One region of the Bradyrhizobium ottawaense genome, then DNA from elsewhere that is predicted to be linked to it. Evidence: riboswitches for the same ligand, from Rfam matches in the RefSeq annotation. Region 1 holds a riboswitch; each other region holds the start of a gene.
What was found. Region 1 has a riboswitch for cobalamin ahead of CIT37_RS19855 (TonB-dependent receptor). Riboswitches for the same ligand answer to the same signal wherever they lie in the genome.
Positions count from the first base shown of each region.

Region 2: linked by a shared signal. The riboswitch ahead of CIT37_RS26695 (DUF1636 family protein) and the one ahead of CIT37_RS19855 (TonB-dependent receptor) in region 1 are both predicted to bind cobalamin.
Region 3: linked by a shared signal. The riboswitch ahead of CIT37_RS26610 (TonB-dependent receptor) and the one ahead of CIT37_RS19855 (TonB-dependent receptor) in region 1 are both predicted to bind cobalamin.

Region 1 is NZ_CP029425.2:4,146,399-4,152,709, forward strand. It holds gene CIT37_RS19830 (transglycosylase SLT domain-containing protein) at 1-261, opposite strand, end outside; gene CIT37_RS19835 (adenylate/guanylate cyclase domain-containing protein) at 579-2,315, shown strand; gene CIT37_RS19840 (hypothetical protein) at 2,325-2,615, shown strand; gene CIT37_RS19845 (hypothetical protein) at 2,754-2,963, shown strand; gene CIT37_RS19850 (hypothetical protein) at 3,076-3,339, shown strand; cobalamin riboswitch at 3,383-3,596, shown strand; gene CIT37_RS19855 (TonB-dependent receptor) at 3,711-5,939, shown strand; gene CIT37_RS19860 (hypothetical protein) at 6,003-6,311, shown strand, end outside.
Region 2 is NZ_CP029425.2:5,580,012-5,586,322, reverse strand. It holds gene cobD (threonine-phosphate decarboxylase CobD) at 1-579, shown strand, start outside; gene CIT37_RS26705 (cobyric acid synthase) at 568-2,016, opposite strand; gene cobO (cob(I)yrinic acid a,c-diamide adenosyltransferase) at 2,022-2,657, opposite strand; cobalamin riboswitch at 2,698-2,917, shown strand; gene CIT37_RS26695 (DUF1636 family protein) at 3,012-3,386, shown strand; gene cobW (cobalamin biosynthesis protein CobW) at 3,383-4,417, shown strand; gene cobN (cobaltochelatase subunit CobN) at 4,417-6,311, shown strand, end outside.
Region 3 is NZ_CP029425.2:5,562,144-5,568,454, reverse strand. It holds gene cobT (nicotinate-nucleotide--dimethylbenzimidazole phosphoribosyltransferase) at 1-985, shown strand, start outside; gene CIT37_RS26615 (histidine phosphatase family protein) at 978-1,550, opposite strand; cobalamin riboswitch at 1,623-1,824, shown strand; gene CIT37_RS26610 (TonB-dependent receptor) at 1,941-4,289, shown strand; gene CIT37_RS26605 (PepSY domain-containing protein) at 4,302-5,723, shown strand; gene CIT37_RS26600 (siderophore-interacting protein) at 5,773-6,311, opposite strand, start outside.

The DNA.
Region 1 (6,311 bases):
CGCGGCGAGGTCGCCGGTGAGGGGCGGGGCGGCCGGTTTCTCTGATGGCTCGTCGCCGGTCTTCTTCGACTTGCGCTTGGCCTCGGCATGCTTGCCGTGACGGGACTTGGCCACGGTATGTCGCTGCTTGCCGGCTTTCGCCTCATGCGACTTTTTCGGCGCAGACGATTTGTGGCTGCTCTTCGCCGCCAGCTCGGTGGGGAGGAGGGCCATTGCGGCCACGGCAACGAGACACGCGAGCGAGCGTAGGCACTGGTTCATCCCATGGTCCCCCTGCGAAACCACTACAAACCAAGGTCCGCGACGACATGCGGCTTGAGAATCAACGACATCGAGAACAATGCCACGGCATCGTTTCGCATTCCTCACGCTGTCGCAACAATGCGGCAAAATACGGATGTGACGAGGGAACTTCCGCTGGGGGGCAGTTCCTTTAACCTTTGTTAACGATCCGGGCTCGCGCGACGACCGGCCATGGTCCTGGGCGCCAGGAGGAACCAGATTGCGCGTGTTCCCGCAGCAAGATCCGGTGTATGGAGTTCCCTTGCTCCGTCCCTTTGGCCTTTGTCCCTGCAGCTATGCCGATTTTCAACCAGTCGATCAGGCGCAAGATCGTCGGTATCGCCCTCGGATTGATCGTCCTGATGCTGGTCACCTCGATCCTGTCGATGGTGATGTCGAGCCAGGTCGGCGTCCTGCTCGACGAGCTGACCAACCGCTACATCCCGGCCTATGGCGATCTCGCGCGCGTCAACATCCGCTCGCTGGAGCGATCGGTGGCGCTGCGGCGGATGATCATGACGAAGATGCAGGCGTCCTCGGACGAGGAGGCCTATGCGGCGCGCCTTCGCGAGTTCGAGGACGCCGACCGCAAGATCGAGGAGGAGGCCGAGCGCGCGCGCAAGCTGATCAACGCGATCATAGACGACCCTCGCACGCCGTCCGACAACGCCGCGCTGGCACGGATCGAGACCCGCATCGAGACCGCCGTCGGCGAGCTGCGCCGCGATCAGAAGGAGAGCCACGCGAAACTCCTCAACCAGATCGACGCACAGCAGATGGCGGAAGCGCGGATCACGCTCGAGCATATCGACGCGCTGCGCGACCAGTTCAACCAGAAGATCGATGCGATCCGGGCCGACATGCTCAAGCAGGTCTTCGCCAGCACGTCGCAGGTGATCGGCCATCAGCACCAAGCGATCATCGTCTCTGGCATCGTGACGTTGCTCGCGGCGATCGTCGGCTTTGCCTTTGCGCTCCTGGTGTCCAGCGGCATCACGCGCCCGGTGCGGCTGCTGCTCGCCGGCACCCGCGAGGTCGAGGCCGGCCGCTTCGACAAGACCATCACCGTCTCCACGCAGGACGAGATCGGCGAGCTCGCCGCGGCTTTCAACCGCATGACCGAGCAGCTCAGGCACAACGAGCGCATCCGCGAGACCTTTGGCCGCTACATCGATCCCAAGGTGGTGCAGGGGCTGATCGACCGGCCCGAGGTCGCGATCGACGGCGAGCGCCGGGTCATGACCATCATGTTCTGCGACATGAGCGGCTTCACCTCGATGAGCGAGGGCATGACCCCGCGCGGCCTCGTCAGGGTGATGAACCACTATTTCACGGTGATGTCCGGACCGATCAGGGGTAATCGCGGCATCATCGACAAATATATCGGCGACGCCATCATGTCCTATTGGGGCCCGCCCTTCATCGAGGAAGACGAGCAGGCGCTCCTGGCCGGCATCGCCGCAACCGAGATGGTCGACCAGGTGCCCGCGCTGCAGAAGCAGCTGCCCGACCTGCTCGGCATCCGCGCCATGCCGGCGCCGTGTGACCTGCGGATCGGCATCGCCACCGGCGAGGTCCTGACCGGCAGCATCGGCTCCGAGCTGATGATGAGCTTCACCGTGATGGGCGACGCCGTGAACCTGGCCTCGCGGCTGGAGGCCGTCAACAAGGTCTACGGAACCCGCATCCTGATCTCGCAGGCAACTGCTGACGCGATCGGAGCGCGGCTCGAATTGCGCGAGATCGATCGTCTGGCGGTCGCGGGCCAGAGCGCGCCGCAGCCGATCTTCGAGGTGATGGCGCGGGCGGGCGCACTCACCGGCGCGCAGGACAGCCTGCGCACGCATTATGCCGAAGCGCTCGCCGCCTATCGGGCCCGCCGCTTCGACGAGGCGCGCGCCGCCTTCAACGCCGCGCTCGAAGCCGTCCCCGGCGACGGCCCCTCGCGCACGATGCTCGGCCGCATCGCGCAGCTCGAGGCCAAGCCGCCGGAAGAGGGGTGGGACGGCGCCTGGCGGCTGGAGCAGAAATAGCCGTTTTTGTTGCGCCAGCTCGCCCTGTCGGAAAAAACGTTTCTGCTCGATAACGATGTTCGCCGTGACCTATTTCCCGGGCTTAGGTTGGATGTCCTTGAGGCGTTTGACGGGGACACGCCGATGACGGAACTTCAGGACAGGCTGGAACGGTTCGAGACGCTCACCGCCGAATGTGAGCTGATCGCCAAGCTCGCCACCGACAGCACCAAGCGCGAGTTCTATCTGAAACTCTCGGAGCAATACCGTCAGCTGGCGGTGGACATGCGGCAGGCGATCGCGACCAAGGCTGCTGCCTGACGCCGGCTGCAATCCGATCTTAAGGTTTGGCGCGCATCCTTGACCTCGCGAGCGATCGCTCGTGGTGGAAAGGCCGGGGTTCGCTGCAATGCAGCGCACCTCGCGAGTGTCATTTGCCATGCTTGACAGGGCAATCACATGCGCCTCGTTGCCGTGATCATATTCGCGCTCATGACGGCGGCCTGCGACCAGGAGCAGGATATCACCGGCTCGACGCCGACCTGCCCGATGCGGAACTACAGCTACAATCCCCGCGACATGAACCAGTGCGTCAATGCCTGCAAATCGTGCGATCGCGGCACCACGGTCACCTGCACGACCTCCTGCACCCTCAAGGGCGCGCGCTGAGCGCACCGCCTCTGCCTTGTAGGAATGCAACCCGTGGAATGGGCGGTGCCTGGGCACCGGAACGATTCACATGGGTCAATCATTGAAGCAAGTGGGCAGGACGCGGAGTCCGATGGAAATGGGTATGCTCGATCCCGGCCGGTTTCTGGTGTCGTGCTCGCATTGCGATGCCTGGCCGATGGCAGCCAACGTGAAGCGGTCGAGCTGGACGGCGTCCCCGCACGAGGTCCGCTTCGTCTGCACGCGTTGCCGGCGCGAGGAGACCGCGATCGTCTCGGCCTCCGGCGAATTGACCCCGATCAAGCGCGTCGATGTTCCGCCCCGCGATGTCGCTGTCGCCTGGGCCCAGGCGCAACGTGTGCGCGGGCGGACCTGAGCGGCCGGCACCCAACGGTCGATTGACTCGCGGGGCGAACGGCTCGTAAATGATCGGCGACGGTTCTCCTCATGGAGATCAAAAGGGAATGTGGTGCGGGATTGTCCCAACGCCGGGATTATCTCAACGCCACGGCTGCCCCCGCAACTGTAAGCGGTGAATCTTTCGTCTCATGCCACTGGGAAACTCGGTCCTGGGAAGGCGACGCAAGGTCACGACCCGCGAGCCAGGAGACCTGCCGTCAGCCGTGGTCACACGCGAAGATGTCGGTCGGGGAGTACAGACATTAGCTTCACCGGAGCAATCCATCGCTCTGCCGTGAAACCTCGTTCGCTGTGACGTGCCACTGACGTCATACCGAGGTTACCATTGTGTCCCGTCTCGTCTCTGCCGCCAGGCGCTTTGCCGCCGGCCTGCTCGCATCCGTTTCCCTGCATTCGCTCGATCCGTCCTCCGCCTTCGCCCAGCAGGCGCTTGCCGAGCAATTGCCGCCGATCGAGGTGACCAGGTCCGACGATCAGAACCGAACGCGCGCCAGGGCGATCGGCGATGGCGAGGCGGGGGTGAGGACGAATGTCGCGCCGGCAGGCAATGGCGCCGGCTCATCCGGCTCCGGCGGTGAGGCTGCCGCCGGCAGCGGCGGCATCGTCGGGGCCGCGACGACCGTCATCACGGCAGCCGATATCGCGCATTCGCCATCGCAGACGCTCGCCGAGATCATTGCGACGCAAACGCCGGGGGCCCAGATCACGACGTTCTATGGCGGCCAGATCGGCGCCAAGACCAGCGTGGACCTGCGTGGCTTCGGCGCCTTTGCCACTGCCAACACGCTGGTGCTGGTCAACGGCCGGCGGCTGAACGACGTCGACATGGCGCAGGTGGATCTCTCCACCATCCCGCTCAATTCCATCGAGCGCATCGAGGTGACGCGCGGCAATTCCGGCGCGGTGCTCTATGGCGACAACGCGGTCGGCGGTGTGATCAACATCGTCACCAAAAACGGCGTCGGCGGACCGCCCGTGACCGCGCGCATCGAGGCCGGCTTCGGCTCGTTCAACACCAGGCTCGGCAACGTGTCGACCTCGCTCAATTCCGGTCGGTGGTCGACCTCGTTCTACGGCAATACGGTCAGGACCGATGGCTATCGCGACAACAACCGCTATTCCCAGCAGAATGGCGTCGGCAATCTCAATTACACCACGCCAGGCCTGACTGCTTTTCTCACGGTTACCGGTGATAATCAGGAGCTGCGACTGCCGGGCGGCCGCACCGTCGATCCCTCGATCGGCCTCGACGAGCTCAGGGCCAACCGGCGAGGGACCAGCACGCTGTTCAACTACGCCAACCAGCAGGGTTTTGGCGCGACTGCGGGTTTCACCAAGACCCTGATCAGCGGCGTCGATCTCATCGTCGACGGCGGCGTGCGCGACAAGAAGCAGCAGAGTGCATTCTTTTCCAGCCCGACGCCGGTTCCGGCCTTCTTCTCGTCGACCTATGTCGGTTCCCATCTGACGACATGGTCGATCACGCCGCGGCTCAGCGTGAAGAGCCTGCTGCTCGGCATGCCGTCGCAGCTTCTGACTGGCATCGACTATTACGATGCGAGCTTTGAGCAGAACCGCGGCGCCGGGCAGGGGCTCGCCCCCTGGCACAATTACGACCTCAGGCAGCGGACCGTTGCGGGTTATTTCCAGCACACATTGGGAATCGCCCCCACGACAGACATCTCCTACGGCGCGCGGGTGCAGAACGTCAGTCTTGCGGCACGCGACAATTTCGACCCGGCAGCTCCGTTCAACGCCGACATCGGCGCGTTGCCGCTGACGAGCAACGAGACCCAATATGCGCTGCATCTCGGCGCCGAGCATCGTCTGAACGACCAGGTCTCGCTGTTCGGCCGCGTAGCGCGCGCGTTCCGCACGCCTGATGTCGACGAGCGCCTGTCCTCAGGGCCTTCGTTCGATCCCTTGACCTTCGCTGCGATCCCGCAAACGTTCCAGCTCAAGACCCAGACCTCGCAGGACATCGAGGGCGGTGTTCGCATCAAGGGCGGCGGGTTGCAGCTGCAGAGCAGTCTCTATCTGATGGATCTCACCAACGAGGTCCATTTCAATCCGGTCCTGTTCTACAACACAAATCTTGATCCGACCCGCCGCTACGGCTCTGAGACCAGTCTGTCCTATCGCGTCAACGACGCCCTGCTGCTGCGCTCCGGCGTGGCCTATACAAGTGCGGTCTTCCGCGAAGGCATCTGGGCCGGCAACGACGTGCCGCTGGTCTCGCGCTACACGGCGAGTGCGGGTGTCACCTGGAACATCTGGCAGAATTACGTGGTGCTCGATGCCACCGCGCGCTTCTGGAGCGAGCGTCGCATGGACAACGACCAGGCGGGCACCCAGAAGCCGATCCCCGCCAACGGCACGATCGATCTCAAGCTCAGCGGCCAGGTTGAGCGCTACTTCTGGTCCCTCAGCGTCAACAATGTGCTGAACGCGCTCTACTACGACTACGCCATCGCGAGCACCTTCACGGACGGCCGCTTCAGTGCCTATCCGCTGCCCGGCCGCACCTATCTGCTCAAGGCCGGCGCAACGTTCTGATTTTCGCCAGGGCCGTCACACGCCCTCAAACGGACTAGAATTCGAAGAGAAGGAGATTCAACCATGGCTCTCGGCATCCTGCCGTCTGGTGACGATCGCTTCCGGCTTCACCCGGTCGCGCCGCGCCTTGCGCCGATGTTCTGCTTTGCGCTGCTGACGGCGTCATGCGCGCTCGCAAGCTTTGCGTTCGCGTGCGCCACGCCGTTCGCGGCCTTCGCCGTCATTGCCGCGGCGATGCTGCCGCAGCGTCCGGCGCTGCTCGTCGTCACCGGCGCCTGGCTCGTCAACCAGATCATCGGTTTCGGCGTGCTGCATTATCCCGTTGATGCCAGCACGATTGCCTGGGGCTTTGTCATCGGCGCGGCTGCGCTT
Region 2 (6,311 bases), 1.4 Mb from region 1:
ATCGTCAATCCCAACAACCCCGGCGGACAGCATCGTGCACCAAAGGATCTGCTCGCACTGCTGCCGCGCGTCGGCCGCCTCGTCATCGACGAGAGCTTCGTCGACGCCGTTTCGCAGCTGTCGCTTGCATCGGAAGCCGATCGACCGGGACTGCTGATCCTGCGCTCGTTCGGAAAGTTCTATGGCCTTGCCGGCCTGCGGCTCGGCTTCGCGATCGGCAATGCCGCCGACATTGGCAAGCTTGCGTCGATGTCGGGTCCATGGCCGGTTTCGGGAGCGGCGATCGCGATCGGCTGTCGCGCGCTGCGCGACGACGCCTGGGCTGAGACCACGTCAGCGCGACTTGCCCGGGACTGTGTTCGCCTCGATGCCATAGCGCAAGCGCAAGGCTGGATGCTGCTTGGGGGGACGCCGCTGTTCCGTCTCTACGAGACACCCGACGCGCTCGCCGCGCAAGACAGACTGGCACAAAGCCAGATCTGGTCGCGCGTCTTTGCGCAAAAGCCGACATGGCTTCGGCTCGGGCTTCCCGGCAGCGAAGCCGAATGGATGCGCCTTGCCGAGGTGCTAGCGCGCTAGCGCAAGCAGACCTTCGACGTCGAGATGCTTTTCGATGTGGTCGGCGAGCGCATCGAGCGCACTCTCGACCCGGGCGTGGTAGGGCTCGTTGCCAGCGGGAATGTCGAGCTTTGCGAGGTACGCCTTGCGGAAATCATCCGACGTGAACAGGCCGTGCAGGTAGCTGCCCTGCACGCGGCCATCGCGCGAGATCGCGCCTTCGGTCTCGCCGTTCAGTGTCGCAAACGGGCGCGCACGATCGGGCCCATCGGTACGGCCGATGTGAATTTCGTACGCCTCGATCGGCTGATCCGTAGCGGCATGCACAGCCGTAACCCGCGTCAGCGTCTTCTGCGGACTCATCACCGTGTCCACATCCAGCAGCCCGAGCCCCGCCGTGTCGCCCGCGGGACCTTCAATTCCCTGTGGGTCCGCGACGCTGCGTCCCAGCATCTGATAGCCGCCGCAGAGGCCGAGCACATAGCCACCCCTGCGGTGATGCGCGAGCAGATCGATGTCCCAGCCTTGCGCGCGCAGGAAGGCGAGATCGCCGCGGGTGGACTTTGAGCCGGGGATGATGACGAGGCGGACATCGCCGGGGATGGCTTCGCCGGGGCGTACCATCACGAGATCGACGCCCGGCTCGAGCTTGAGTGGATCGAGATCGTCGAAATTGGCGATCCGCGACAGCGCGAGGCAGGCGATCTTGCATTGGCCCGGCTTGCGCGCATCGCTGAGGCCCTGCGCATCCTCGGCCGGCAGCTCGCCGGCGCGGGCGAACCAGGGCAGCACGCCAAGGCCGCGCCACGCGGTCTTTTGCTCGATCAGCCTGTAGCCGTCGTCGAACAGGGTGGGATCGCCGCGGAACTTGTTGATGACAAAACCCCGGATTATCGCGGCATCGTCGGGGTCGATCACCGTCTTGATGCCGACGAGCTGGGCGATGACGCCGCCGCGGTCGATGTCGCCGATCAGCACGACCGGCACGTCGGCCTTGCGCGCAAAACCCATATTGGCGATGTCGGCCTTACGCAAATTCACCTCGGCCGGACTGCCGGCGCCTTCCACCAGCACTAGATCGGCGCGTGCCTTCAGCCGCTCAAAGCTCTCCAGCACCGCGCCCATCAGCGAGGGCTTCATCGCGGCGTAGTCACGCGCGCGCGCAGTCGCGATGCGCTTTCCGTGGACGATCACCTGCGCGCCGACATCGGTCTCGGGCTTGAGCAGCACGGGGTTCATGTCGGTGTGCGGTTCGACGCCTGCTGCCAGCGCCTGCAGCGCCTGGGCGCGGCCGATCTCGCCGCCATCGATGGTGACGGCGGCGTTGTTCGACATGTTCTGCGGCTTGAACGGCAGCACGCGCAGGCCGCGCCGCGTGAAGGCACGCGCAAGGCCTGCGACGATGAGCGACTTGCCCACGTCCGAGCCGGCCCCCTGGATCATCAATGCGCGCGCCATCGAACTCAGAACTCGACGCCGGCCTGCGCCTTGATGCCGGAGCGGAAGGGATGCTTGACCAGCGTCATCTCGGTGACGAGATCGGCGATCTCGATCAGCTCGTCCTTGGCGTTGCGCCCGGTGAGGACGACATGCGTCATCGGCGGCTTCGAGGTGGTCAGAAACTCGACGACCTCGGCGATGTCGAGATAGTCGTAGCGCAGCGCGATGTTGATCTCGTCGAGCACGACCATGCGCAAGCTCTCATCGAGGATCAGCTCCTTGGCCTTCTCCCAGCCGGCGCGCGCGGCGGCGATGTCGCGGGCGCGGTCCTGCGTCTCCCAGGTAAAACCTTCGCCCATGGCGTGGAACTGGCAGAGGTCGCCGAAATGGCCGGTGAGCAGGCGTCGCTCGCCGGTATCCCAGGCGCCCTTGATGAACTGCACGACCGCACAGGGGAAGCCATGGGCGACGCAGCGGACGATCATGCCGAAGGCCGAGGAGGACTTGCCCTTGCCGGCGCCGGTGTGGACGATGATGAGGCCCTTTTCGCCGCTCTTGGTCGCCATGATCTTGTCGCGGGCGGCCTTCTTCTTCGCCATTTTCGTGGCGTGGCGGGCGTCGGTTTCCTCGGCCGTTTTTGTATCCGGTTCAGGCGTCATCGGTCCCGGTCCTTCGGCTTGACAAGTGGCGGCCACCGGCAAATGGTGGCCCGGCGTTGGTTCCTGTCCTATGACAGGCGAAGAGGGAATGCGATAGGGTCCGAATCGGCAAGATTTGGGTCCAAAATGCAGCCGCCCCCGCGACCGTGACCGGAGAGATGCCCGAAGCCACTGATTCCCGCGGGAATCGGGAAGGCGGGGATCGAAGGGCAAAACCCTGCTCCGCAAGCCGGGAGACCTGCCAGCGCGGACGAGTTTTGGACCGGCGGACGGGGTGTTCCGCGACGGGGAAACGGGCCTTCTGAAGAATGGTCCGTGTGCCTCATCGCCTCCCGCTGTTATCTGGAAGAGGCGATGACCGTCACACTTCACGTCTGCATCACCTGCCGTGCCGGCGAGACGCCTGGCGAGGGCGAGGCGACGCCCGGCAAGCGCCTGCATGGGGCGATCCTCGACGCCGGCGTGCCCGAGGGCGTCAATGTGGTTCCCGTCGAATGCCTGTCGGCCTGCAATCAGGGCTGCTCGGTCGCGCTCAGCGCGCCCGGCCGCTGGTCGTATGTCTATGGCCGCCTGTCGGATGCGAATGCGCGGGATGTGGTCGCGGGCGCCGCGGCTTATGCGGCGGCGCCGGATGGTCTCGTGCCCTGGCGCAGCCGGCCGGAAATATTCCGCAAGCAATCGCTTGCCCGCATTCCCCCCATTGCCGTCGTGCCGGAGGCCGCCGAATGAACTCGCTCGCAAAAGTCCCTGTGACGGTGGTCACCGGTTTTCTCGGCTCCGGCAAGACGACGCTGATCCAGCATCTGCTCAGCAATGCCGGCGGCAAGAAGCTCGCGGTGCTCGTGAACGAGTTCGGCAGTGAGGGCGTCGACGGCGAGATATTGAAATCCTGCGCCGATGCCAATTGCCCGGAGGAGAACATCATCGAGCTCGCCAATGGCTGCATCTGCTGCACGGTCGCCGACGATTTCATCCCGACCATGGAAAAACTGCTGGCGCGGCCCGTGCGGCCCGATCACATCCTGATCGAGACCTCGGGCCTGGCGCTGCCGAAGCCGCTGCTGAAGGCGTTCGACTGGCCGGAGATCCGCTCGCGCATCACCGTCGACGGTGTGATCGCACTTGCCGATGCCGAGGCCGTCGCCGCCGGCCGCTTTGCGCCGGATCCTGATGCCGTCGAAGCGCAGCGGGCGGCAGACCAAAATCTCGATCACGAGACGCCGCTGTCGGAGGTGTTCGAGGATCAGATCGCCTGCGCCGATATCGTGCTGCTGACCAAGGCCGATCTTGCGGGCGCGGCGGGGCTTGAAGCGGCCAAGGCGGCGATTATTGCCGAGATGCCACGCCGCGTGCCGATGCTCCCCGTGACCGACGGCGCGATCGATGCGCGCGTCATCCTCGGTCTCGGCGCCGCCGCCGAGAACGATCTCGCCGCGCGCCCCTCGCATCATGACGGCGAGGAGGAGCACGAGCACGATGACTTCGCCTCCGTCGTGGTCGACCTTCCTGAAGTCGCCGACGTCGATGCGCTGGTCGCATCCGTCCAGAAGCTGGCACGCGAGCAGAACGTGCTGCGGGCCAAGGGTTACATCGCGGTCGCGGGCAAGCCGATGCGGTTGCTGCTGCAGGCCGTCGGCGAGCGCGTGCGCCACCAGTTCGACAAGCCGTGGGGTGCCGGTCACAGGCGGTCGAAGCTCGTCGTGATCGGCGAGCACGGCGATATCGACGAGGCCGCCATCAAGGCAGGACTAGGTATCTGATGCACGTCGTCTTCCGCGAGAGCCGCGGTCTGGAGGAGACCGCGACGCCAAGGGATATCGGCCAGGACCCGGCCGATCTCGTGGTGCTCTCGTATTCGGATTCGGATCTCGCGGCGTTCGCAGCCGGCTGGCGGCGTGGCCGCGAGAACCTGCCGACGCTGCGGCTCGCGAACCTTGCTGAGCTGCGTCATCCGCTGTCGGTCGACACCTATATCGAGCGCACGCTGTCGCAGGCGCGCGGCATTCTGGTGCGGTTGATCGGCGGGGAGTCCTACTGGCCGTATGGGCTTGCGGCCCTGCAACAGCTTGCGAAGGACCGTGGCATTGTGCTGGCCGTGCTACCGGCCGATGGCCGTGACGACACGCGGCTCGATGCATACTCGACCTTGCCGGTCTCGACGCTGCGCCGGCTCAAGGTGCTCTGCGACACCGGCGGCCCGGTCGCGGCGCAGGCCGCGATTGCACAGCTCGCGCTGGCCTCGGGCCTCTATGCCGGGCCAGTTATCGGCGAGACGACCGCGCCCGAGATGGGGTTCTACGATCCCGCGCGTGGTGTCATTGCTGCGCCGGTGGGCGGCGAGGGCAGGCCGCGCGCGCTGGTGACGTTCTATCGCTCCTATCTCACCGCTGCCGACACCGGCCCGGTCGATGCCCTGATCGCGACGTTGCGTCAGAAGGGATTTGACACTTGTGGCGCGTTCGTCACGTCGCTGAAGGCTGCGGGCGTTGCGGATTGGCTGCGCGCGTATCTTGCGCAAAATCCTCCGGCGGCGATCGTCAATGCAACGGCGTTCTCGGCCATGGGCGACGACGGCACGACACCATTCGACGCCGCATCCTGCCCGGTGTTTCAGGTCGCGCTCTCCACCGCGCGGCGCGAGGACTGGGTGGACTCGCTGCGCGGCCTGTCGCCCGGCGACCTTGCGATGCATGTGGTGCTGCCCGAGGTCGATGGCCGCCTGTTCGCGGGCGTGGTGAGCTTCAAATCGGCGGGGATGCGTGACCCCGATCTGCAATTTTCGCGTCTTGCGCACGGCGCCGATGAAGGGCGCGTGACGGCCGTCGCCGCGCGCGTCGCGGCTTGGCGGGGCCTCGCGGAGAAGCCAGCAGCCGAGAAGCGCATTGCGCTCGTGCTCTCCAATTATCCGGGCCGGCCGCATCAGATCGCGCATGCGGTCGGTCTCGATGCGCTGGCTTCGGTCGAGGCGCTGGTGTCGGATCTCGCGGAGGCCGGCTTCGATGTTGCGCCGGTCCACACCCTTGGCGAGACGCTGCTCAAGCGGCAACTGACCTGGGACGTTGCCGATTACCGCGCGGCGCTTTCGCGCCTGCCGCAAGTCTTGCAGGATGATCTCGCGCAAGCCTGGGGCGCGCCGGAGGATGATCCGAGCTGCCAGGACGGCGTGTTTCAATTCGCGGCCGTCGCTTGCGGCAAGTCGATCATCGCGGTTCAGCCGGAACGCGGCGATGCGACCACGCGCGATATTGATTATCACGATCTCGCCCGCACGCCGCGCCACGGTTATGTCGCGTTCTATCTCTGGCTCCGGCAGCAGGCCTGCGATGCCGTCGTGCATATGGGCGCACATGGCACGTTGGAATGGCTGCCCGGAAAATCCGTGGCGCTGTCATCGCACTGCTGGCCGGAAGCCCTGATCGGCGATCTCCCAATCATCTATCCCTTCATCGTCAACGATCCCGGCGAGGCCGCGCAGGCGAAACGGCGCATTGGCGCCGTCACCATCGGCCATCTGCCGCCGCCGCTGGAAACATCCTCGGTGCCGGAGGCCCTGCGCCGGCTCGAACGACTTCTCGACGAATATTCGACCGCTGATGGTCTCGATCCCGCGCGCCGCCAACGGCTGATTGCCGCGATCCGCGACGAGGCGCGCGT
Region 3 (6,311 bases), 1.4 Mb from region 1:
GCGGCAGGCGCAACTGACAAAACCGACCGGCGCGCTCGGCCGGCTCGAGCAGCTCGCAATCGAGCTTGCGGGCCTGCAGGCGACCGAACAGCCGCGTGCCGCACGGGTGCCGATCATCATCTTCGCCGGCGACCACGGCATCGTCGCGCAGGGCGTATCGGCCTATCCGCAAGCCGTGACTATCGCGATGATGGCGAATTTCGCCGCCGGCGGCGCCGCGATCTCGGTGCTGGCGCGCGAGCTTGGCTCGAGCCTGGAGGTGGTCGACGCCGGCACGCTGGCGCAGGACGAGATGGCAGGAATCGTCACCGACAAGCCGCGCCACGGCACACGCGATTTCAGCGTCGAAGCCGCTCTCGCACCCGCCGAGCTGGGGTATGCGTTCGAGGCCGGCCAGCGCGCCGTCGCACGTGCGGCTGCCCATCAGCCTGATCTCCTGATCTTCGGCGAGATGGGGATCGGCAACACCACGACCTCGGCGGCAATCGCGGCGGGCCTGCTCGGCATCAGCGCCGAAGAGATTGCGGGGAGCGGCACCGGGATCGATGCGGCGGGGCGCGCGCACAAGTCCCGTGTGATTGATGCTGCGATCGCGCGTCACGGCGTTGGCGGCGCTTCGCCGGAAAAAATCCTATGCGCCGTTGGCGGCCTGGAGATCGCGGCGATCTCAGGTGCGATCATCGCGGCCGCGCAGCGCCGCATCCCTGTATTGATCGATGGCTTCATCGTATCGGTGGCGGCGCTGGCGGCGGCACGTCTCAATCCGTCGTGCCAGCCGTTCCTGCTGCCGTCGCATCAATCGGCGGAGCAAGGGCATCGGCTGGTGCTGCGCGCGCTGAACGTGCAGCCGTTGATCAGCCTCGATCTCCGGCTCGGCGAGGGATCGGGCGCCGCCATCGCGCTGCCGCTGGTGCGCCTCGCCTGCAGCCTCCACAACGGCATGGCGACGTTTGCGCAGGCCAATGTGCCGGATCGTCCTAACTGATCCGCTGATTGACGGAGACGACGCGCCAGCCGCTCAGGAGGCGATCGATCCGGGTCAGCGACAGCGGATCGACCACGAAGCGCAAGGCCGCCGTCGGCGTCAGGTCCAGCGCGATGCAGAGCGCGGCGCGGATGGTGCCGGAATGCACGACGAGCGTGGCCGATCCGGCTGCGATCCGCGACAGGCCCAGCCGGACACGCGCGACCTGATCCGCAAAGCTCTCGCCGCCCGGCGGTCGTCCGCCAGCTGGATCGTTCCAGAACTGCGCATAGGCCTCACCGCGGGTCGCCTCGAGTTCGTCATGGCGATGGCCGGTCCAGTCACCAAAATCCTGCTCGCGGAATTCACTGACGGGCTCCGGCTCGAGGCCCAGCGCGCGCGCCGTCTCGACCGTACGCCGCGACGGGCTGGCATAGCCGGCGGCATCCGGTGGCAGGTGCCGTCGCACAGCGTCCAGTTGCGCGCGATCGCTGAGATCGGCCGGCGCGTCGGACGCGTGGATCGTGCCTGTGACGCCCGCGACGGGCGCGTGCCGTATCAACCAGAGGAAGGTCTCGCCTTCCATGCTCATCTCCAAGGAAGTTGGTCGTTGTGGCCATAACGCCGCAACTGGCACATTGACTCTGTTGTGATGGTAATCCTAGATGCTCGCGACGGTTTCCCCGAGAGGGGATGAAAAGGGAATACGGTGCGGGGACATTGTCCCCAACGCCGTGGCTGCCCCCGCAACTGTGAGCGGATAATCCTTCGTCAGAAGCCACTGGGTCCTCGGTCCCGGGAAGGCGACGAAGTGGTGATGACCCGCGAGCCAGGAGACCTGCCGTCAGCCGTGGTCACACGCGAAGATGTCGGTCGGGGAGTACAGACATTCGGCTTCATCGGACGGCTGAAGGGCCAAAAGGTGAGACCTCGTTCGCTGTGACGTGCCACTGACGTCATACCGAGGCCCGAAACCGTGTCTTCCATCCGTATCGTACGACCGCGAAAATTCCTGCTCGCCTCCGCGGCACTCACATCCTTTGCCGCTCTCGATCCGCCCGCTGCGCTGGCGCAGCAGGCCCGAGAGCCCCTGCCGCCGGTCGAGGTGTCGCCGGCCCAATCCCGCAAGCAGGCCAAGCCTGCCGGCCGGGAGGCGCAGAGCACGCGCCGCGCAGCAGCGCGCAGGCCGGCGACCGCAGCAGCGATGCCGAAGCCTGCCGTGCCGACTGCGGCACCCCCGACGCCGCTCAACAGCAATGCCGTGGCCGAAAGCGCCTCGCGGCTCGGCCTGACGGTGCGCGAGACGCCCGCGACCGTCGAGGTGATCTCCGCGGAGACCATGCGCGAGCAGGGTTATCGCACCGTGTCCGACGTGGCGCAGGGGGCGGTCGGCGTCACCTCCGGCGATAATCCGGCCGAGCCTTCCGCCTTCTCGATGCGCGGCTTCACCAACAGCCAGATCAACACGCTCTACAACGGCATCAAGATCGGTCCGCAGAACATGACCTCGCGGATCATGGACACCGCCAATCTGGAAGCCGTGGAATTCCTGAAGGGCCCGGCATCGCTGATCTCGGGCGAGGGCGCCGCCGGCGGGGCGATCAATTTTGTGACCAAGCAGCCGCACACGGGAGCGATCCGGAACGAAGCTGATTTCTCCTGGGATTCGCTGAATTCGTTCCGCGCGCATTACGGCTCGGGCGGCAGCACCAATGTGCAGGGCCTCGACTACCGCTTCGACATCAGCAGTTCGGCGCTCAACGGCTTTGCCGACGACACCAATACCAAGATGCTCGATGTGTCGGGCCAGCTCAACTATCGCATCTCGGACAGTCTCAAGATCTGGGGCGCGATCGAGTATCGCGAGGATCGCTCGAAAGCCTATTGGGGCGCGCCGCTGGTGCCGATCGCTTTCAGTGGATCGCACGCGACGACGGGGATCGTCTCCGGCAACTACTTCAACAGGACTGATCTTGGGGCTGTCACGATCGACGACCGCACCTTCAATACCAACTACAATGTCCTCGACAACCGCAATGTCGCGCAGGAGGTGTGGCTGCGCGGCGGTTTCGAGCTGAAGCTGGCGCCGGACCTGACGCTGAAAAGTCAGGCCTATGGTTACGGTGCGGAGCGCACCTGGTTCAACAACGAGATCGAGGCGTTCGATTCCACCAACAACCAGGTGTATCGCGAGCGCTTCTATGTCGCGCACAGCCAGCGCCTCGTCGGCAACATCACCGATTTGATCTGGGACACGAATATCGCAGGCTTCGACAACCGGCTGGTCACGACGCTGTCGTCGAGCTATCTCGACTTCGTCAGGCCGGGCGCGGCAAACTTCCCGAACGATTATGTTTCGCTGGTCGATCCCAACCGCGGCTTCTACGGTCTGCTCACGACCAAGCAGCAGACCGCGCGTATCGACAACGAGGCGCTGTCGTTCGAGGACCGGCTGAAGCTGACGCGGACCTTCGCGCTGATCGGCGGCCTGCGCGTCGAGCATATCGGGCTCGATCGCAACTCGACGGATGCCGCCGGCCTGGTGAACGCGGGCTTCCCGTTCACGAAAGACTGGGCGCCGGTGACGGGCCGCATCGGCTATACGTGGGAGGTCGTGCCCGGCATGACTTTCTTCAGCCAGTACGCCACCGGCGCCGACGTCTCCGCGAACACCAGCTTCCTGTTGTCGCCGACCCAGCCGCTCGACCTGACGACCTCGCGTACCTACGAGACCGGCGTCAAGCACCTGTTCTGGGACAACAGGGCGGAGTGGTCTTTCTCGGCCTACGACATCGTGCGCAAGAACGTCTATGCCGCGGCCGGCGGCATGGCGCTCAACATCGCCGGGCGACAGGAGTCGAAGGGCGTCGAGCTCGCCGCTTCGGTCCGTCCGATCGATCCACTGCGTCTGTGGGGCAACATCGCCTATGTCGACGCCCGCTATGCCGACTACAATTTCGTCGGCGGCTCGTTCTCCGGCAATACGCCGCCGAACGTGCCGCGCATCGTGGCGAATGCGGGTGCATCCTGGCGCTTCTTCACGCCCTGGCCGGTGGAGCTCGGCATCACCGGCCGCCATGTCGGCGACCGCTACAACACCGATGCCAATGTCGTGACGATGAAGGCGTATACCGTCGCCGACGTCTACGCCTTCGTCGATATCCCCAAGACGGTATTCAACGCGGTCGACCAGGCCCGCCTGACCTTCCGCGTGCGCAACATCACCGATAAGCGCTATGCGATCTGGGGCGATCCATTCTATCCCGACCAGATCCTCCTCGGTGCGCCGCGCACCTATGAGCTCTCGGCCGCGTTCAAATGGTAGGGCGCTGAACGGATGATGAGCGCGATCGTCGTTACGCATCGCTGGCTCGGGATCGCGTTCTGCCTGCTGTTCGCGATGTGGTTTGCGACGGGGATCGTGATGCACTTCGTTCCGTTTCCGTCGCTGACGGAAGCGGAACGGTTTGCCGGCCTTGCGCCGGTGGATCGCGGAGCGGCGAGGATCCCGGTTGTGGAGGCGGTCGCTGCGAGCGGGGTCGCGGGCGCCGTGCACGTCCGGCTGATCCAGCGGAGCGATGCAGCGGTCTACATCGTGTCGGGATCATCGCGCGTGCGCGCGGTCCGCGCCTCCGACGGAGGCGATGCGTCGGTCGCGATTGCCGATACCGCGCTTGCCATCGCGCGGGAGCACGGGCGCAATCGCGGGCCCGATGCCGCGCGGGCCGCGGTCGTTGCGCTCTCGGACCATGATCAGTGGAGCGTGCCGAACGGCTTCGATCGCCACCGGCCGCTGTTTCGTGTGGCGCTCGGCGATGCCGCCGGGACGGAAGTCTATGTCTCCTCGTCCACCGGCGAGATCGTCCTGGACACGAGGCGGCGCGAGCGGGGCTGGAATTGGGCCGGCAGTGTGCTGCACTGGATTTACCCGACAGTCCTGAGAAGCAATTGGTCGCTGTGGGATCGCGTCGTCTGGACGCTGTCCTTGCTGGCCTTGATCGCGGCGATGCTTGGCGCGGTGCTCGGGATCGCGCGAGTGCAGCTGCGAGGGCGCCGGATGTCCTCGCCCTATCGTGGCTGGCACGCGTTGCACCACGTCATTGGCCTCACGGCAACAATGTTCGTGCTGACATGGAGTCTCAGCGGCTGGCTCTCCATGGATCACGGCCGGCTGTTCTCGCGCGGACAATTGACCGCGGCCGAATCCGGCGTGATGAACGCGTTGCCTGATTGGGCGGCTGCCTCATGGCTCGATCGGCAGCCGATATCGCTCTCGGCCCGGGAGATCGAATGGTTTGCCTTCAACGGCACTGTCTACCGGCGCGACCGGGTGGGCCTCGACCGTCAGGTCTTGATCAAGGCAGGGGACGCGCCCCGCGATGGACCAACGGAATTTCTGGACGTGCATGAGATCCAGAATCTGGTGGCGCGCCTCGCCGCCGGCTGCGGCGCGCCGTCCGTTCTTGCTGGCAACGACGACTACCCCGCGCAATCAGCTATTCCCGGTGCGCCCGTCTACCGCTTGCGCTGCGGCGACCTCTGGTTCGATATCGACGGTGCCGATGGCAGTGTGCTGCAAAGGCTGGATGCCTCGCGGCGAGCCTACCGCTGGTTCTACAGCGCGCTCCACACGCTCGATTTTCCGGTCCTGCTGGCGCATCCGCGTCTGCGCGATGCCCTTATCGTTGGACTGTGTGCGTTGGGACTGGCGTTCTCCGTCACCGGGATCGCGATTGGCTGGCGGCGTCTGCGGTCCTGACCGAGACCGCGTGTCTTGACCAACGGCCGGCGGTTCTATCGGCTCCTCTCTAGTCCAGGCCGGTCTTGCCCGGTGCCCAATAGGCTTTTGCCCTGATCCGCGATAATGCGACGCCGGCGGCCTTCAAGGCGCGGCCGACACGCTGGATCGAGGATGCCTTGCCGGTCAGGACGAACTGTGCGCCGTTTGCGGCAAGGCGGAGCAACTCGGATTCGGCGGTTGCAAGATGGGTGTCATCGGCGCTGCGTGCCATTAGCCTGGCGTGGCCGAGGCCGATGGAGCCCAGCACAAGTCTCGACTCCGCGATATCAGCGGCTTCGAACAGATGGAGCGCGCCGCAAGCCTGCAGGCTGTCGCGCAACGCCGCCGCAAGGCCGAACGAGGTTTCATCGCCGAACAGAACGATGGGCGCTTGGAGGTCGGCAAGGTCGAGCGAGCGGCGTGGACCAAAGAACTGGCAGCTGTCACCTTCGCGCAAACTGCTAGCCCAGCGGCTGCCGGGGCCTTCGCCATGTGCAAAGGCCAGCAGCCGCGTTCTGCCGTTGCCGGCGTCCCACCACATCGGCGTATAGGTGCGCGCGCTCAGGC